Regions from separate parts of the Kitasatospora kazusensis genome, predicted to be linked through region 3. Evidence: riboswitches for the same ligand, from Rfam matches in the RefSeq annotation. Region 3 holds a riboswitch; each other region holds the start of a gene.
What was found. Region 3 has a riboswitch for cyclic di-AMP ahead of ABD330_RS29435 (C40 family peptidase). Riboswitches for the same ligand answer to the same signal wherever they lie in the genome.
Positions count from the first base shown of each region.

Region 1: another riboswitch for cyclic di-AMP. It lies ahead of ABD330_RS10170 (M23 family metallopeptidase); the one in region 3 lies ahead of ABD330_RS29435 (C40 family peptidase).
Region 2: another riboswitch for cyclic di-AMP. It lies ahead of ABD330_RS04895 (transglycosylase family protein); the one in region 3 lies ahead of ABD330_RS29435 (C40 family peptidase).
Region 4: another riboswitch for cyclic di-AMP. It lies ahead of ABD330_RS06205 (glycoside hydrolase family 16 protein); the one in region 3 lies ahead of ABD330_RS29435 (C40 family peptidase).

Region 1 covers NZ_BAAANT010000009.1:22,467-26,738, reverse strand. The annotation lists gene ABD330_RS10185 (TetR-like C-terminal domain-containing protein) at 1-254, opposite strand, end outside; gene ABD330_RS10180 (alpha/beta fold hydrolase) at 254-1,156, opposite strand; gene ABD330_RS10175 (tautomerase family protein) at 1,358-1,585, shown strand; cyclic di-AMP (ydaO/yuaA leader) riboswitch at 1,720-1,880, shown strand; gene ABD330_RS10170 (M23 family metallopeptidase) at 1,894-2,799, shown strand; gene ABD330_RS10165 (hypothetical protein) at 2,899-3,795, opposite strand; gene ABD330_RS10160 (GNAT family N-acetyltransferase) at 3,857-4,272, shown strand, end outside.
Region 2 covers NZ_BAAANT010000003.1:264,326-268,597, reverse strand. The annotation lists gene ABD330_RS04910 (ATP-binding protein) at 1-135, shown strand, start outside; gene ABD330_RS04905 (DUF397 domain-containing protein) at 478-714, opposite strand; gene ABD330_RS04900 (sirohydrochlorin chelatase family protein) at 1,155-2,042, shown strand; cyclic di-AMP (ydaO/yuaA leader) riboswitch at 2,488-2,648, shown strand; gene ABD330_RS04895 (transglycosylase family protein) at 2,654-3,844, shown strand; gene ABD330_RS04890 (hypothetical protein) at 3,933-4,272, opposite strand, start outside.
Region 3 covers NZ_BAAANT010000058.1:14,525-18,796, reverse strand. The annotation lists gene ABD330_RS29445 (NYN domain-containing protein) at 1-1,333, shown strand, start outside; gene ABD330_RS29440 (C40 family peptidase) at 1,578-2,600, shown strand; cyclic di-AMP (ydaO/yuaA leader) riboswitch at 2,969-3,134, shown strand; gene ABD330_RS29435 (C40 family peptidase) at 3,145-4,233, shown strand.
Region 4 covers NZ_BAAANT010000005.1:29,582-33,853, forward strand. The annotation lists gene ABD330_RS06200 (hypothetical protein) at 1-29, shown strand, start outside; gene ABD330_RS06205 (glycoside hydrolase family 16 protein) at 33-1,259, opposite strand; cyclic di-AMP (ydaO/yuaA leader) riboswitch at 1,263-1,434, opposite strand; gene ABD330_RS06210 (hypothetical protein) at 1,723-2,208, opposite strand; gene ABD330_RS06215 (MoaF-related domain-containing protein) at 2,507-2,836, shown strand; gene ABD330_RS06220 (alpha/beta hydrolase) at 2,891-4,072, opposite strand; gene ABD330_RS06225 (Pr6Pr family membrane protein) at 4,232-4,272, opposite strand, start outside.

The sequences.
Region 1 (4,272 bases), on a different contig from region 3:
GCCTCGACGGCTTCGTCCCCGCTGCGCCCGAGCACGGCCTCCGCGAGCGCCTCGGCCAGCTCCTCGGTGACCCGTATCGCCACCAGGCGGCGGAGTTCGGGCAGGCCGCCGGTCACGTGCTTGTAGAGCGAGGGGGTCGCGACGCCGGCCCGGCCGGCCACGGCGGCCAGGGTGAGGGCCTCCGGGCCCTTGTCGTCGATCAGCTCCAGTGCGTGGGCGAGCACGCCGGTCGGGGTGAGTCCGACTCTGGGCATCAGAGGCTCCTCGGGGTCTCGGCGGCCTGCGCCGCCTCGGTGGTCGCGGCGTTCCGGGCCTGCTCGGTGGTCGCGGTGGTCGCGGCGTTCTCGGCGAGTTCGGCCAGGAAGGGGAGCAGCGCGTCGGCGGTGGCCTGCGGGAACTCGCCCATCGGGTAGTGCCCGGCGCCCTCGATCATCACCTTACGGCCGTTCAGCGCCCTGATCTGGCGGTCCGCGACCACGACGGGGGAGGGGAAGTCGGGGTCCTTGCTGCCCATGACCACCAGCGCCGGGCAGTTCACGGCGGCGCTCCAGCCGACGGGCGAGGAGTCGCCGGTCACGTGGCCCCGGGTGGCGACCCGGCGGCCCGGGGTGCGGAGGGCGGCGACCAGGCCGGCCACGTACTCCTCGAAGTCGGCGGGCTTGGCGCTGGGGTAGGCGATCTTCTTCAGGTACCAGCCCCAGACGGCCGGGAACCGCACCACGACCGCCCCGAGCGCCCGGACCATCCCGCGCTGGAGGGCGTTCTGCGGGAGGTTCTCGATGAAGCCGTCGAGCAGCGCGATCCCGGCCACCCGCTCGGGCGCCTGGCCGGCCGCCTTGACCACGGTGGCGCCGGTGTACGAGCTGCCGACCAGCACCGCGCGCCGGATGTCCAGGTGGTCCAGCAGGGCGAGCACGTCGTCGGCGATGGCGCCGGGGGAGTAGTCGTCCCAGACGATCGAGGACTCGCCGAAGCCGCGCAGGTCCATGGTGATCACCCGGTGCCCGGCGGCGGCCAGCAGCGGACGCAGGTGCCGGTAGGTGGCCCGGGAGTCGAGCATGCCCGGGATCAGCACGACCGGAGCGCCGGAGCCGGTCACCGTGTCGTCGAAGGCGATCCGGCCGCCGGGGAGGGTGAGGAACTGGGTGCCGGTCATGTGGGGCCTCCTGGAGCTACTGCCTGAAGTGCTTCCTGTAGCCATAAAGCTAAGGCTAATAGCCTTAGCCGTCAAGTGGGTCTCCTGGCCACCTGCTCTCGCGCAGCCCCCGCGCACCTCGCGCAGCCCCTCGGCGCGCAGGGACGGTGCAGCTCGGCCGCAGCCCGCCGGCCCCCGGCGGGCGTGTTGTACGGTGCGGCCATGCCCTTCATCAACGTCAAGCAGCTGGCCGGCCGCAGCGAGGAGCAGATCGCGGAGATCACCCGCGAGCTCACCGCCACCTACGCGCGGATCACGGGCGTGAACCCGGACAACATCTGGGTGGCCGTGGAGGAGGTCCCGGCCCGGAACTGGTCGGCCGGCGGGGTCACCTTCGCCGAGAAGGCCGCCGAGAAGGCCGCCGCGAAGGCCCGCGCCACCGAGGGCTGACCGCCGGGAGGAGCGAACCCCTCCCGGCCCCAGGAGACTTGGACCGTCCCGAGCAGGCCGCTTGGAATCAGGGGCTCCTGGGATTAACGTTTGATAACGCAGCGCGGTCGGCAACGCCGTACCCGAAACGGCACCGTGCGCCGTCGCCTAATCCACAGGGCCCGCCTTCACCGGCAGTCCCGGGAGCCGGGGAACCACGTTCCATGGGGTGAATCAGCCGGGCCCTGGCCCGGTCGTAGGAGACCTTCCTGCTCCGAACCCGTCAGCTAACCCGGTAGGCGCGAAGGAAGGAAAGGAGCGCGCCTCCCTTGGCGTCGTCGCACTCCCCCAGCACCCCGGTGGCAGCAACCCAGTTGCTCGACCACCCCTCGGATCAGCCGCCGGACGCGGCCCCCGACCACGGCTCCCGGCACCGGATGCCCCGCCAGACGCGCGGCGGCCCGCTGATCGGCGTCACCGCGATGGCCGCCTCGCTCGGCGCGACGGGCTTCGCCACCGCCGCCCCGGCCGCCGCCGCCACACCCCCGCCCCCGGCCCCGGCCGTCGCGGCCCCTGACGAATCGTCCGTGACCGCCCTCGCGGCCGACCCGGGACTCGCACTCGCCGCCCGCATCCAGCAGCAGGCCGACGGCCGGCGCACCTCCGCCGAGGAGACCGCCCGGCTGGCCGCCGCCCAGGAGGCCGAGGCCAAGCGCGCCGCCCAGCAGGCAGAGGCCCACGCGGAGGCCCAGACCCAGGTCCAGGCCCCGACCGGGGCTCAGGCCGAGGGGGAGGCCGAGCAGGCCGGGCAGGGCACCTTCGCCCTGCCGACCGGCAACTACACGCTGACCGCGCACTACGGCCAGTCCGGCGCGCACTGGGCCCACCTGCACACCGGCCTGGACTTCGCGGCCCCCACCGGCACCCCGGTGACCGCCGTCGGCGCGGGCACCGTCACCTCGGCCGGCTGGTCCGGCGCGTACGGCTACCGGGTGATCCAGGCCCTCCCCGACGGCACCGAGATCTGGTACTGCCACCTCTCCGCCATCAGCACCACCGCCGGACCCGTCACCCCGGGCACCGTCCTCGGCCGGGTCGGCGCCACCGGAAACTCCCCCGGCCTCCGGCCGGGAGGCGCCCCCGTCGGCCCCCACCTCCACCTGGAGGTCCGCCCGGACGGCGGCATCCCGGTCGACCCGCTGCCCTGGCTCCAGGAGCGCGGCGTCCAGCCGTAGGCACGCACGGCACGGACACGAGCGGGGCGCCCACCGACAGGTGGGCGCCCCGCTCGTTCAGGTGCCGAAGGCTGTCACTGAAAGTCCCCCGGCCACGCCCTACTCCGCGCTGTCCTGCTCCTGCTCCTGCTCCTGCTCCTGCTCCGCCAGGTACGCGTCGATCTCGGCGGCGTCCGGTTCCGGCGCCAGGTCGGCGTACTCCTGGACCAGCAGGGCCGGCAGCCCGGGGACCGTCCACTCGCCGAGCAGGCGCAGCGCCTCCGCGACCACCGCCGTCTCGAACCCCTCGAAGTCCCCGGACAGCTCGGCCGGCATCGGCTTCCCGAGCGCGTTCAGCCCGGCCAGGTTGCGGTAGCTGCGCTGCATCAGCCGGTTCTCCAGCAGCAGCCGGGCGCCGTCGGTGGCCATCCCGACGGACATCGACCGGTCGCGTCCCCAGCCGCTGTCCACCTCGACCCGGTCCAGCACCCCCGACTCCTCCAGCGCGCCGAACGCCGCCAGCCGCTGCTCCTGAGTCAGCTCCCGGAAGGCGTCCAGCCAGGACCGGACGGCCGCCGGGTCGGCGGTGTCCACCCCGTCCGCGCGCAGCAGCAGCGTGTACAGCCGGGGCCAGGTGACCAGGTGCGGCTGGCGCAGCAGGCCGCAGAGCAGCTCGCCCTGCCACTCCGCCTCGGCGTGCAGCCGCTCGTGCCGCTTGGCGTTCAGCCGCTTCGCCGCCCGCTGATGATCGATCAGCAACCGCACCGCCCTGCCGTACGCCTCCGGCTCCTCCCCGGGCTGCACGTACATGTACATCCGCTCGTACAGCAGTTGTTCGACCACCGGGGAGCTCAGCTCGGGGAAGCCGTCGTGCATCCGGCCGTCGCCCAGTTCGAGCAGCGTCAGCACCGCCCGCACCGCCGCCTCGGGCGCCGGCTCGTACCCCTCCTCGGCGGCCCAGGAGAGCAGGTCGGCGGCGCGGGTGTGCGGGATGAGCTGGAGGTCTTCGTCGTTCACCCTCGGTACGGTATCGGGTACCGCCCACCCGTGCCGCCGGGCGGCGGTAGGGTCGGGCGCCATGAAGCCTGAACAGACTCGGGCCGTACGCCTCACCGGCCCGCGCCTCGCGATCCGCGAGTTCCACCACACGCCCGAGGACGTCGACGCGCTGCACGCGGTGTTCGGGGACCAGGAGACCGCCAGGTTCCTCCCGTTCGCCGCCCGCGACCGCGAGACCTGCGCCGACCAGATCGCCCTCTACCTCGAAGAGGCCGAGCACCGCCCGCGCACCGTCTTCCGCCTCGCCGTCACCCTGCTGGCGGACGGCGAACCCGAGTACGCCGTGCCGATCGGCAACGCGGCCCTCGGCATCGAGGACCAGCGCGCCGGGTTCATCGGGTACGCGCTGCGCCGCGACACCTGGGGCCGGGGGTACGCGAGCGAGATCACCGGGCTGCTCAACGACTTCGCCTTCGGCACCCTCGGACTGCACCG
Region 2 (4,272 bases), on a different contig from region 3:
CGCGGGCTGCACCTGGTCGACTCCTTCAGCCGCTCCTGGGGCTGGCATCCGCTGGCCGGCGCCGGGAAGGTCGTCTGGGCCCTCTTCGAGGCCGAGGCCGGCGAGCCCTCCGGCCGGCACCGCCGCTCCGCCTGACGCCCACGCGGAACACCGCACCTGACGTCCACTCGGCCGGTCCGGCCGGGCGGCCGCTCGGGGCGGGCACCCACGCGGAAGGAAAGCGGCCCACACTGGAAGTCGGCCCCCGAACGAGAGTAGGCCCGGGCACCGGCGGGGATTCCGGTCGGCCGCGACGTCCGGCAGACGGGCCCGCACCGGGCCGTGCGGGGGCGCGCGGGGGCACGCGACGGCGCGCGGGTCAATCGGGCCGCGCGCAGGGGGAATCACGTACGGGGGAATCAGATGGGGAGAACAAGACGAAGGCCGTCGCGGTGACATGAGCCACGACGGCCCTTCCGTACCGGGAACAACGGCGGTTCAGACCGCCAGGTGGTCGAACTCCCCGTCCTTCGCGCCGAGCAGCAGTGCCGCTATCTCGGCCCTTGTGTAGATCAATGCGGGCCCCGCTGGGAAGCGGGAGTTGCGCATGGCCACATCACCCCCCGGCAGTGCGGCGAACTCCACGCAGTTGCCCTGCGAGTTGCTGTGCCGGCTCTTCTGCCAGACCACACCTTCGAGGTCCGCAGCCGCCATGCCGTTGTACGTGTTCTGCATTGAAATCTCCCGACCTGCCTGGCGTTCGCCTCACTTGACGTGATGATAACTCCAGTGCACGTGCATCAGCACGGGAACTCGCGCGTGCATAAGCCACTGTCACGAGCCTGTATCTCCTTACGGACAACCACAGTTGACGACCCGTAAGCGGACATAACAGGTCAAATCCCAAGTACTTCGATGACGCCCTGTACAGACAGCGCGGCGGCGCGTCGATCTTGACCTCGATCGACTCGGCTCACGGTCCGTCACCTGCCGGGACGACTGTGAGGCACGTCACTCCGGCCCGGCGGGACCCCGGACGGCGGGGTCGACGAGACGGAGTGTCAGCAGGTCACGGGTGTGTTTTGGGGGCAAATATCCGCATTTTTGCGGGCCCCAACCCGCCGGACCGGGATCCGACTGCAGGCAGGGCCTCCCAATGTCTTACGATCTCCGCCATGAGCACCGCAGCCATTCCGGGCGCGCCACTGCCCGTCCGAACCCCAGGCTCCCGTGCGCGGGGGCGCCACCGCCGCCCCGAGCGCCCCGAGGTCCCGACCGGGGCCCCGGCCCTGGTGCTGGCCGTCCCGGCCACCGCCGGGCCCGAGGCGCGGCCGGTCGTCGAGGAACTGCTCTCCGTCGTGCGCGGCGAGCAGCCCGGCATCGAGGCCGCCGCCGCCTACCTGGCGGCGCCCGACGCCGAGTACGACCCGTACGCGCCCACCGTGGCCGACCTGCTGGCCCAGGCCGCCGCCGCGGGGCAGCCCGCGCCCGTCCTGGTGCCGCTGCTGGCCGGACCGCACGACTTCCTGACGGACCTGCGGCAGCTCGCCGCCGAGGCCGGTACGACCGTCACCGACGTGCTCGGCCCGCACCCGCTGCTGGCCGAGGCGGTGCACGTCCGGCTCTCCGAGGCGGGTCTGGCCCGGGCCGACCGCGCCCGGCTGTTCGCGATCGCGACGGCTGCCGACGGCGTGGTGCTGACCACCGTCGGCGGCGAGGAGGCCGCCACGGCCGCCGGGATCACCGGCGTCCTGCTGGCCGCCCGTCTCGCGGTGCCCGTGGTGGCGGCCGCCCTGGACGTGCCCGGCTCGGTCGCGGCCGCCGTGGACCACCTGCGGGCCACCGGCTCGGAGCGCCCTGCGCTGGCCCCCCTGGTGATCGGCCCCGAGGCCGACCCGGAGCTGCTCGCCCAGGCCGCCGAGGAGACCGGCTGCCCGAGCGCCGCGCCGATCGGCACCTACCAGGCCGTCGGCCAGCTGATCGCCTCGACCTACCTGGCCGCGCTCAACCTCCCGGCACCCGGCGAGGCCCCGGCCGAGACCGAGGAGCAGCCGGCCGGCTGACCTGCCGCCGCCGCACGACGAGGGGCCCCTTTCCGGGGCCCCTCTCGCGTTCGGGCACCCCTCTCCTCCGGCCCGTCCGCCCCCTCTCCTACGGCCCGTCCCTCCCGCCCCTTCGGCCCGCCCGTCCCGGGCCCTTCGGCCCTGGCCGCCGGCCGGACCGCATCCTCCGATGCTTCGTGGTCGACCGACTTCCACGCACCCCTCGGCCGTGCCGCCGGAACCTGAAACGCGGACAGTTCCGGTAATCCGAACCGGAAATGCTCGAATCCGATCGAATTTGATCAAGTGGGCCGCGAGATTCCGATCATGAGGGATTCGAAAATGATCTGTGAGCGCCGTCACAGGTATTTGCGGTTTCAACTTAAGTCTGTCTAACGTGCTCCCGTTCGTGGTCACACGGACCCAGTTCATCCGGGACGCCGAGTCCTGCCACCGGACGGACTGGCACGCAGAAACGCACCACGGCAGGGGCGGGGGAACCAGGTAAGTCGCCCGGCAGCGGTCCTCGGACCGCGACCGGGCTTGGGGTGAAGCCGTGCTCAGCACGGCCGGGCAACTCCAGCCCGAATCCGACAGCTCACCTCGCAGGCGTGGGAGAGGAACGCTTTTTCATGCTGCCCATCAATGCCACCAAGCGCACCCGCCGTCTGATCGCCGCCACCGGCGTGGTCGGCCTCGGCCTCTCGATCCCGTGCCTCACCGCCGGCGTCGCCTCGGCCGCCCCGGTCTCCACCTGGGACAAGGTCGCCCAGTGCGAGAGCACCGGCAACTGGAGCATCAACACCGGCAACGGCTTCTACGGCGGCCTGCAGTTCACCTCCAGCACCTGGGCCGCGTACGGCGGCACCCAGTACGCCTCGCAGGCCAACCAGGCCACCAAGGACCAGCAGATCGCGGTCGCCGAGAAGGTGCTCGCCGACCAGGGCCCCGGTGCCTGGCCGGTCTGCTCCATCCAGGGCGGGCTGACCAAGGGCGGCGCCGCCGCCCAGGTCGACACCGGCTCCAGCGCCCCGGCCCCCAAGGCCGCCGCTCCGAGCACCCGGCACAGCGCTCCGAAGGCCGCCCCCCAGGCTGCCCCGGAGTCCGCCCCCGCCGCCCAGGCTCCGGCCCCGGCCGCCGCCCCCGTCGCGGACAAGTCGTACACCGTCGTCGCCGGTGACTGGCTCTCCACCATCGCCCAGAAGAACAGCGTCCAGGGCGGCTGGCAGAAGCTGTACGACCTCAACAAGGCACAGCTGGGCTCCGGCCCGGACGTCATCTACCCGGGCCAGCAGCTCAGCCTCGGCGGCAACGTCGCCGTCGCCGCGCCGGCCCAGGAGGCTCCCGCCCAGGCCGCCCCGCAGCAGCCCGCCGCGCCGAAGGCCACCACCCGGACCACCTCCGCCCACCGCAACGGCACCGTCGCCGCTGCCCCGGCGGCCGCCCAGGCCCCGGCCGCGACCGGCAGCAAGGCCGCCGCGATCTCCTTCGCCGAGTCCAAGCTCGGCCAGGCGTACGTCTACGGCGGCACCAGCGACGGCGGTTGGGACTGCTCGGGTCTGACCCAGGCCGCCTACCGCCAGGCCGGCATCTCGCTCCCCCGCGTGGCCGCCGACCAGGCCGACGCCACCACCCGCGTCTCGCTGGACAGCCTGCAGCCGGGCGACCTGCTGTTCTGGTCCAACAACGGCAGCAACTCGGGCGTCTACCACGTCGCCATGTACGTCGGCAACGGCGAGTACGTCGAGGCCGCCAACCCGAGCGCCGGTGTGAAGACCGAGTCCATCAGCAACTGGGCCCCGGACTTCGCCGGCCGGGTCTGACGCCCCGGTAGTACCCGCAGCACCTGGTGCCCCCGGAGAACTGGTCGTCTCCGGGGGCACCCGCCTGTCCGGCCCTGGCGTGGGCCGCTCACCCGCCGGACACCCCGGCGGGGGGCTTCTCCGCCGTCGGCACGGCGTCCCGGCGCCGCGACCGGGTGACGAGCAGGAACCCCGCGAAGGCCACCGCCGCGATGACGGCGCCCACCAGCGAGGCGCCCCGGAACCAGGGCGCGTTCACGTCCATCACCCGCCGGCCGGCGTGCGCGCCGCTGCCGCCGCCGACCACGACGCCCAGCGTCCACAGGTTCGGCAGCGCCAGGACGACCGCGAGCGACAGCCAGGCGGCGACGGCCTTCCAGGTCCGCCGCTTGCGCAGCCCGATCCAGGCCACCATCAAGGGCAGCAGCGTGCAGCTGATGCCGATGCAC
Region 3 (4,272 bases):
CGCCCCGGCGCAGCCCGCCGCGGCCGAACACCTGGACCGGCCGCTGCCCGAGGGCGTCCGCCGCCGGGTGGTCGGCATCGCCGCCGACGCGCTCGGCGGCCTGGCCCCGGCCGACCTGCCGGCCTCGCTGCGCCAGTACGCCAAGTTCACCCCGGCCCGCCGGGCCAAGTACGCGGGCACCGCGCTGGCCGCCGCGCTGGAGTCCGAGCCGGCGTTCCGGGTACGGATAGCGGAGCGGCTGCGCCTGGGGCAGCCCGACCTGGTCAAGGCGCTGGAGGCGGGTACCGTCCCCGGCGCCGCCGACCCGATGGACGTGGCCGCCGCCGCCTACCTGATCCGCCCGACGGGCTGGAGCCGGCTGGTCGCCGAGGCGGGCGAGCTGGTCGAGCGGGCCGGGGCCGAGGGGATGGCCGCCGAGGCCACCCGGCTGGTGGAGAAGCTCCAGGCCGAGCTGGCCGAGCTGCGCTCGCAGGCGCGGGCGGACCTGGAGCGGCAGCGGGTCGACGCCGAGGGCGTCCGCCGGGAGGCCGACTCGCTGCGCAAGAAGGTCCGCAGCCTGGAGAGCGACACCCGCCGGGCCCAGGCGGAGGTCCGCAGGCTGCAGTCCGAGCTGGACGCGGCCAAGGCCTTGACCGCCGCCGAGCGCAGCGCGGCCGAGAGCGAGGCGCGGCGGCTGCGGCACCGGGTCTCCGAGCTGGAGACGGCGTTGGAGGCGGGCCGCCGCTCGGCCCGTGAGGGCCGTACCGTCGAGGAGATGCGGCTGCGGCTGCTGCTGGACACCGTGCTCCAGTCGGCCCAGGGCCTCCAGCGGGAGCTGGCGCTGCCGGTCTCCCAGCTCCATCCGGCCGACCTGGTGGAGGCCGTGGTGCCGAGCTCCGCCTCCCCGCACGACGTCGCCCGCCGGGCGCTCGCCGAGGACGACCCGGCCCTGCTGGACCAGCTGCTGGCGATCCCTCAGGTCCACCTGGTGGTGGACGGCTACAACGTCACCAAGACCGGCTACCCGGCGCTGCCGCTGGAGCAGCAGCGGATCAGGCTGCTCGGCGGCCTGGCGATGCTCGCCCAGCGCACCCAGGCCGAGGTCACCTGTGTCTTCGACGGCCAGGACCTGGACGTCCCGGTCATCATGGCACCCCCGCGCGGGGTGCGGGTGCGGTTCAGCCGTACCGGCGAGACGGCGGACGAGCTGATCCGCCGCCTGGTCCGGGCCGAGCCGCAGGGGCGTCCGGTGGTGGTGGTGTCCGCCGACAAGGAGGTCGCCGACGGTGTCCGCAAGGCGGGTGCCCGGCCGGTGGCCTCGGTCCTGCTGCTCAACCGGCTGGCCCGGGCCTGAGTGCGGGTCTCCGGGTCCGCCCTCCATCTGCCGGTCGGCCTGAACCGCGGGAATTCTTGACGGCTGTTCAAGGACAGCCGTGGCGATGCTGTGTCCGTCCGGTGAATCCCGCCGGGAGTCGGTGGTTCGTGACGGGAGGGGAGTGGCGCGAGCCTGCCATCGTCACCTAGGGTCTGGCGTCAAACCTATTTTCCGGACAGTCGCCCGAACGGGGTCGGTCCAGCAGGAAGAAGGAGCAAGTCCCTTGGCCTCCCACCGCCGTCCCAAGCAGCCGAGCCGTGCACGGGTCACCGTGCTGACTGCGGCCGCCGCGACCGCGGTCGCCCTGTCCGCCCAGGTGAGCGCGCACGCGGCGCCCGCCAAGCCGTCCACGGACGAGGTCAAGGCGCAGATCGACAAGCTGACCCAGGACCAGGAGCAGGCCTCCGAGGTCTACGACGGCGCCAAGGAGCGGGCCGACCAGCTGCGCCAGCAGGCCGCCCAGCTCCAGGACCAGGTCGCCCGCGGCCAGGACCAGATGACCCAGCTGGAGGTCGGCCTCTCGGCCGTGGCCGGTGAGCAGTATCGTTCCGGCGGCATCGACCAGTCGGTCGCCCTGATGCTCTCCGCCGACCCGGCGAACTACCTCCAGCAGGCCTCCAGCGCCGACCAGATCACGGCCACCGAGGCCGAGACCCTGAAGTCGCTGAAGGACCAGCAGCGCCGGCTCGACCAGGAGAAGCAGGAAGCCGCGGACGTGCTCGCGCAGCTGGACCGCAGCACCCAGACCCTGAACGACGCCAAGTCCCAGGTCCAGCAGAAGCTCCAGCAATCCCGGACTCTGCTGAACTCGCTCAGCGCCGCCGACCGCGCCGCGGTGGTGGGCGACCGGGCCTCGCGCAGCGACGCCCGCTACGACCTCGGCAGCCTCCCGCAGCCGGGCGGCTACGCCGGTGCCGCCGTGGCCGCCGCGATGAGCCGACGCGGCGACGCCTACGTGTGGGGGGCCACCGGCCCGACCACCTTCGACTGCTCGGGCCTGATGCAGTGGGCGTACGCGCAGGCCGGTGTGTCGATCCCGCGCACCTCGCAGGAGCAGGCCACCATCGGCACGGGCGTCACGCTGGCCGAGGCCCAGCCGGGCGACCTGGTCATCTTCTTCAACGACCAGCACCACGTCGGGATGTACATCGGCAACGGCCTGGTGGTGCACGCGCCGAAGACCGGTGACGTGGTCAAGGTGATGCCGGCGGACACGCTGACGATCAGCACCATCCGCCGGGTCTGAGCCGGTCCTCTCCCGCCGTCCCGGCAAAGCGGACATTTGCCTACGGTTCGCCGCAACTGACGCACGATGACACCGATGGGCCCGTCGAGACGTCCTGTGATCCGGGACACCCTCGACGGGCCTGTCCGCTGTCCGGGGGCTGAGGATTTGTCAGCCCATCGTGCGGATTCCGTCACACTCGGTCGCTCCTGCCGGAAAAACTGGCTCATATTCAGAGTTTTTTCTGACAAGGATTTGAACCGATCACGGGTTGGTTACTAGGGTCATGGTTCGAACCACCGCACGGTCGATCACCCAGCCAGGGTGACGGCGGTGGTTACCGCCGAGTCCGAGAAGCAGCACGGCAGCTCGACTGCCGCACCGGGAGACATCCGGGGACGCTGTGTATCGGAGCCGGGGAACCACGTTCCTCGGGGTGAATCGGCGCCAGGTCGACGACCGCCGCAACTGGGCGGACGTCGGTGAGGCGTCGTAGGGCATCTCTTCCAGCCCGAACCCGTCAGCTCACCCGGTAGGCGGATGTAGGAAGAAGGAGCCCGCCTCCGTGGCGTCCCATCGTCGTCCCAAGCCCGCCAGCCGCACCCGCGTCTCGATCATGACCGCGGCCGCGGCCACCGCCGTGGCCCTGTCCTCGCAGGCCGGCGCCCACGCCGACCCCGCGCCGACCAAGGACCAGGTCAAGGCCCAGGTCGACCAGCTGCACCTCCAGGCCGAGGCCGCCACCGAGAAGTACGACGGGGCGACCGAGAAGGAGCAGACCCTGCAGAAGCAGGTCAGCACCCTCCAGGACCAGGTGGCCCGGCAGCAGGACCAGGTGAGCACCCTTCAGAGCAGCCTGGGCGCGCTCGCCGCGGAGCAGTACCGCAACGGCGGCATATCGCCCACCGTGCAGCTGATGCTCTCCAGCAGCCCGGACTCCTTCCTCACCCAGGCCGGTTCGCTGGACCAGCTCGGTGCCTCGCAGGCCGACGCGCTGAAGACGCTCAAGGGCGAGCAGGCCAAGCTCGACCAGGAGAAGGCCGAGGCGCAGCAGAAGCTCGCCGAGCTGGACTCGACGACCAAGAGCCTCAAGGCCGACAAGGACGACGTCCAGGCCAAGCTGGCCCAGGCTCAGGCGCTGCTGAACTCGCTGACCCAGCAGGAGCGCGACGCGCTGGCCCAGGCCGACGCCAAGGCCGCCGCCGACTCGGCCGCCGCCGCCAAGGCCGCGTCCGCCGCCGCCTCGACGGACCGGGCCTCGCGCAGCAGCTCCCGCCCGGACCTCGGCACCACCGCCCCGGCCGGCTCGTACGCCGCCACTGTGATCGCCGCCGCCGAGAGCAGGATCGGCCGTCCCTACCACATGGGCGACACCGGACCGGACTCCTTCGACTGCTCGGGCCTGATGCTGTGGTCGTTCGCCCAGGCGGGTATCTCGCTGCCGCGCACCTCGGAGGAGCAGTGGCACGCCGGTACGAACCTCGGCACCGACCTCTCCGTCGCCCAGCCCGGTGACCTGATCATCTTCAACGGCGGCGGGCACGTCGGCCTGTACGTCGGCGGCGGCCAGGTCGTCCACGCCCCGCACGAGGGCGCGTTCGTCCGCTACGAGACCGCCAGCTACATGTCGGTCACGGCCATCGTCCGGATCTGACGCCCGTTCGGCCCCTTCGCGTCTGCTCGCAGGCCCGGC
Region 4 (4,272 bases), on a different contig from region 3:
GCACGCCGTTCTCGCTCACGGTCAGCTGACCGTCAGCGGTAGACCCGCACGTAGTCGGCCTGCATGGTGATCGGCGCGGAGCCGGCCGGGCCCGGGTGGTACTGGCCCGCGCCCACCGACAGGTTCAGGATCAGGTACGCGGACCAGTTGCTGCCGACGCCGTGGCCGTCGGAGTACACCTTGACGCCGTTGACGTACCAGTCGACGGAGTTCGCGCCGTAGTAGGTGCCGATGGTCACCCACTGGTCGGGGGCGACGGCGCCCGCGTTGGTGTAGTAGTTCGAGCCGGACGTGACGTGGTTGGTCAGCTCCAGCAGGTTGGGGTTGTCGGGGTGGTACTCGAAGGAGTCGATCTCCCCGTTGCCGTTCTTCCAGGTCCACAGGGCGGGCCAGGCGCCGGAGCCGGCGGGCAGCTTGACCCGGGTCTCGGCGTAGTCGCCGGTCTTGACCTGGAAGCCCTCCTTCGAGCCCTCGGTGGTGAGGAAGCCGGTGTCCCAGGCCTGCTTGCCGTTCTCCAGGGTGTGGCTGGACGGGGTCGCGGTCAGGGTGGCGACGCCGCCCGAGACGCTCACGTTGTTGGTGTTGAGCCAGTCGAGCTTGTTGTCGTCCGGGTTGTGGTTCCCGTACTTGTACGAGGTGCTCTGGTTGCCGACCCAGCGGTCGCCCCAGCTGATCGAGCTGTTGAACTCGTCGGACCACGTCAGCGACTTGCCGGGGACGGGCGACCCGGTGGTCGGGGTGGGCGCGGGCGCCGGAGCCGGGGCGGGGGCCGGAGCGGGCGTCGGCTTCGGGGCGGGCGCGGGCGTCGGCTTCGGCGCGGGAGCCGGGGCCGGAGCCGGGGCCGGGGCTGGGGTGCCGTTGGAGACGGTCAGCTGGCGGGCGGCGAGGTTGTGCCACTGGCCGGCGTTGTCCTGCCAGAAGCCGAACTGGGTGTACGTCCCGGCCGGGAGGGTGCGGGCGCCGGTGGTGATCGTGACACCGGTCGGGCAGATCCGGACGTTGGAGTGGTTGCCCGGGAAGTCGAGGTTGTGGCCGGCCGCGTCACGGATGCCGACACCGACCGTCTTGGCGGTGAAGCAGGAGGTCGAGTGCAGCGTGAGGCTCGCCGTGGTGGCGGTGCCCGCGGTCATCGAGGTCGGGGTCAGCCGGTCCTCGCTGACGCCGGTGGCGGCGCTGGCCTGGCCCACGAGCGGGACGGTGACCAGGGCGGCGACGCCGGCTATCGCGCCGAGGCGCGCCGGGGAGGCAGAAATGCGCATGGAGAAGGTCCTCTGCGACGCCTGCGAGGTGAGCTGTCGGGTTCGGGCCCTGAGGAAGCCCGGCCGCCTGGGGAGCGGCTTCACCCCAAGCCGTACCGCGACCCACGAGCGGGCACGACGGTACGGCGACTGACCTGGTTCCCCCGCTCCTGTCCGTGTTCGGTGGTCGAGTGCCCGCCGGCGGGTGGACAGGACTCGGCGTCCCGACGGCAGGGTCCGCACAAAGCGGACATCCCGTGCAGGCTAGCCAGCTTGACCATGATCGAACAACGAGACGTCTCTCACATCGCACAGCCCGCAGCCGGGCGACCGCAGGGGGTCAGCGAGCGTCCGTACGGTCACCCCTGGCGGCCGACCACAGCAGACAAGTCCCTTGGGCACCAACCGAGTTACCAGCAAGTAGGGCGGCCCGCAAGAATCCGTACGCCCGGCGGGACCCTCGTGGGCACAGCCGCGTACCGGCTCAGTTCGCGGCGTGCATCGCGGCGGCGGTGATCACCCCGCCGACGACCGTGAACGTGCCGGTGAAGACCGTCACGGAGCCGTCGGTGTGGGTCGCGGTGACGCTCTCGGTTGCGGCAAAGCCCGAGACGAAGCTCTGGTAGTCGGAGCTGACGTTGCTGCCGCCCAGCTGCCAGGCCCGGCCGTAGTCGCGCGCGTCGATGGCTGCGACGTACGCGAGGACGACCGAGGCCGGGTCCTGGGAGGCGGCGGAGGCCGTGGTGCTCGGCGCTGCCGAGTCGGTCGCGGGCGGCGGGTCCGAGGTCGGCGACTCCGTGCTCGGGCTCGGGAGGGGTGACGGGGAGTCGATCCCCGGGGAGTCGTCGGGCGAGTCGTCCGGCGAAGGGCCGAGGGACGGATCGGGTGACGGGTCGAAGGTGGCGGAGCCGCTGCCGCCCGGGACAGAAGCCTTCGAGGGGATGGGATGTGACGGATGATCAGACGACATCAGGTGAACCGATACGCCGACAGCGGCGACAGCGGCCACCGCGAACACGATCCCGGCGGCGAGCAGCACCGGGCTGCGGCGGCCGCCCCCGGGTCTCGAACCGCGTCCCGGACGTGGCGTCGCCCGGGTCGGGAAGCCCGGCTCCGCGTCGGGTCCCGGCTCGCCGGGCGGCCGACGGCACCGGTGGACGCCCCCGGAAAGGAGCGGCTCACCGGGGTGCCGTTCGGATAGGTTGGTGGTCAAGGCCGGAGCCTCCGGCCGTCGCCACCAGGACGAGCCAGACGAGGAAGCCCCGAAGATGACCGCGCCCCTGCCAGGCTTCGCCGGACGCACCTACCTGTTCCAGGTCGACAACGGCGCCGCCTTCCGCAACGCCTACTCCGCCGACGGGACGCGGCTGCGCTGGGAGGGACTCGGCGAGTCGGCCGGCCAGTGGGAGGACGTCGGCCTGCACGTCGCCCACGTCGGCCCGGAGCTCTACTTCGTCAGCTGGACGGAGGCGAGCGGGATCACCGTCAGCCACGTGATGGACCTGGCCGCGCTGACCGTCCGGGTCTTCTGGACGTACGAGGGCGAGGGCGGCCGGGTCGGCGAGCTCCACACCGGCACCCTGGAGCCCCTCGCCTGAGGAACTTCCCGGACGACCGCCGGGGCGCCCATCCGGGCCCCGGCGGCGGAGCCGCTACGCGCCGGTCGGGACGGCGGGGGCGGCCGGGACGGTGAGGTGCTGGGAGAGCCACTCCAGCGAGGGCGGCAGCAGGCGGGTCCAGGTCTGGAAGTTGTGGCCGCCGGTCGGGACGGTGGCGGTGCTGACGTTCATCGGCTTCTGGATCGCGGCCTCGAAGGCGTCGGTCTCCTTCTTGTAGTCGCCGTCGCCCTCCTCGCTGCCGGAGAGCATCACCGAGATCGCGGGCTGCGGCAGGTTCTTCAGCCGCCACATCAGGTCGGCCTCGTCACGGCGCTGCCGGCTGCCCTTGAAGAGGTCACCGGTGGTCTCGTCCTCGGCGGCCTTGTAGTAGCCGGAGATCGAGACGGCGTTCGGGTAGACGTCGGGGTGGCGCATCGCGAGCTTCAGTGCGCAGTAGCCGCCGGTGGAGTTGCCCACCACGCCCCAGGCGTGCGGGTCGGCGGAGACCCGGTAGGAGGCCTCGATCACCTGGGGGACGTCCTTGGTGAAGTACGAGTCGGCCTGGGTGCCGCCCGGGATGTCCTCGCACTCGCTGTCGGCGGGCATCGCCGGGGAGGGGCGCATCAGGATCAGGACGGTCGGCTGCATCTTGCCGTCCTGCAGCAACTGGAGTGCGGCACCGGGGTAGTTGAGCCTGGTCACCAGGTTCTTGGCGTCACCGGGGAAGCCGGTCATCACCACGGCGGCGGGGAACTGGCGGTTCGCGTACTGCGGCTGGAAGTACTGCGGCGGCAGGTAGACGTAGGCGTCCGTGCTGAGCCCGGTCGCCGGACCGGCTATCCGGACCAGCTGGATCTCGCCGGCCTGCTTCGGGTCCCGTCCGATCGCGCCGCCGCCCTGGACGGCCGCCCGGCCGAGGTCCTGCACGGGCATGACACGGATCCTCCGCCCGCCCGCCGGGTCCTTGCCCGCGGTCTTGGTGTGCACGGTGACCGCACCCTGGTCGCCGGTGCCCAGCAGGTCGTCCCAACTGCTGTAGAAGGCGAAGTAGTTGTTCGCCACCAGCCCGAGCGCGCAGATCACCACGAGCTGCGTCCCCAGCAGGGTGCCGATCCGGCCCAGCACCGCGCGCCAGTTCCCGCCCGCCAGCCGCGGCCACACCCACACCGTCGCCGCCATCACCAGGACGGCGGCCAGCACCACCAGTGCCAGCACCTTGTGGCTCGTCAGGCCCATGTACCCGTTGCTCCCGTACTCGACCGGGCCCCCGGCCCGTCCCTGCGACCGACGGGACACCCCGGGTCGCCCACAGGCACGAACGCCGCGAACGGGGTACCAGGTTGCGCCGAACCCCGAGCCGATTCCAGGAAGTTCCCAGCCCGCTCCCACCGGGGGTCAAGTATGCACGTCCCCGGTGGGCCGGTGAGCGGGGCGGT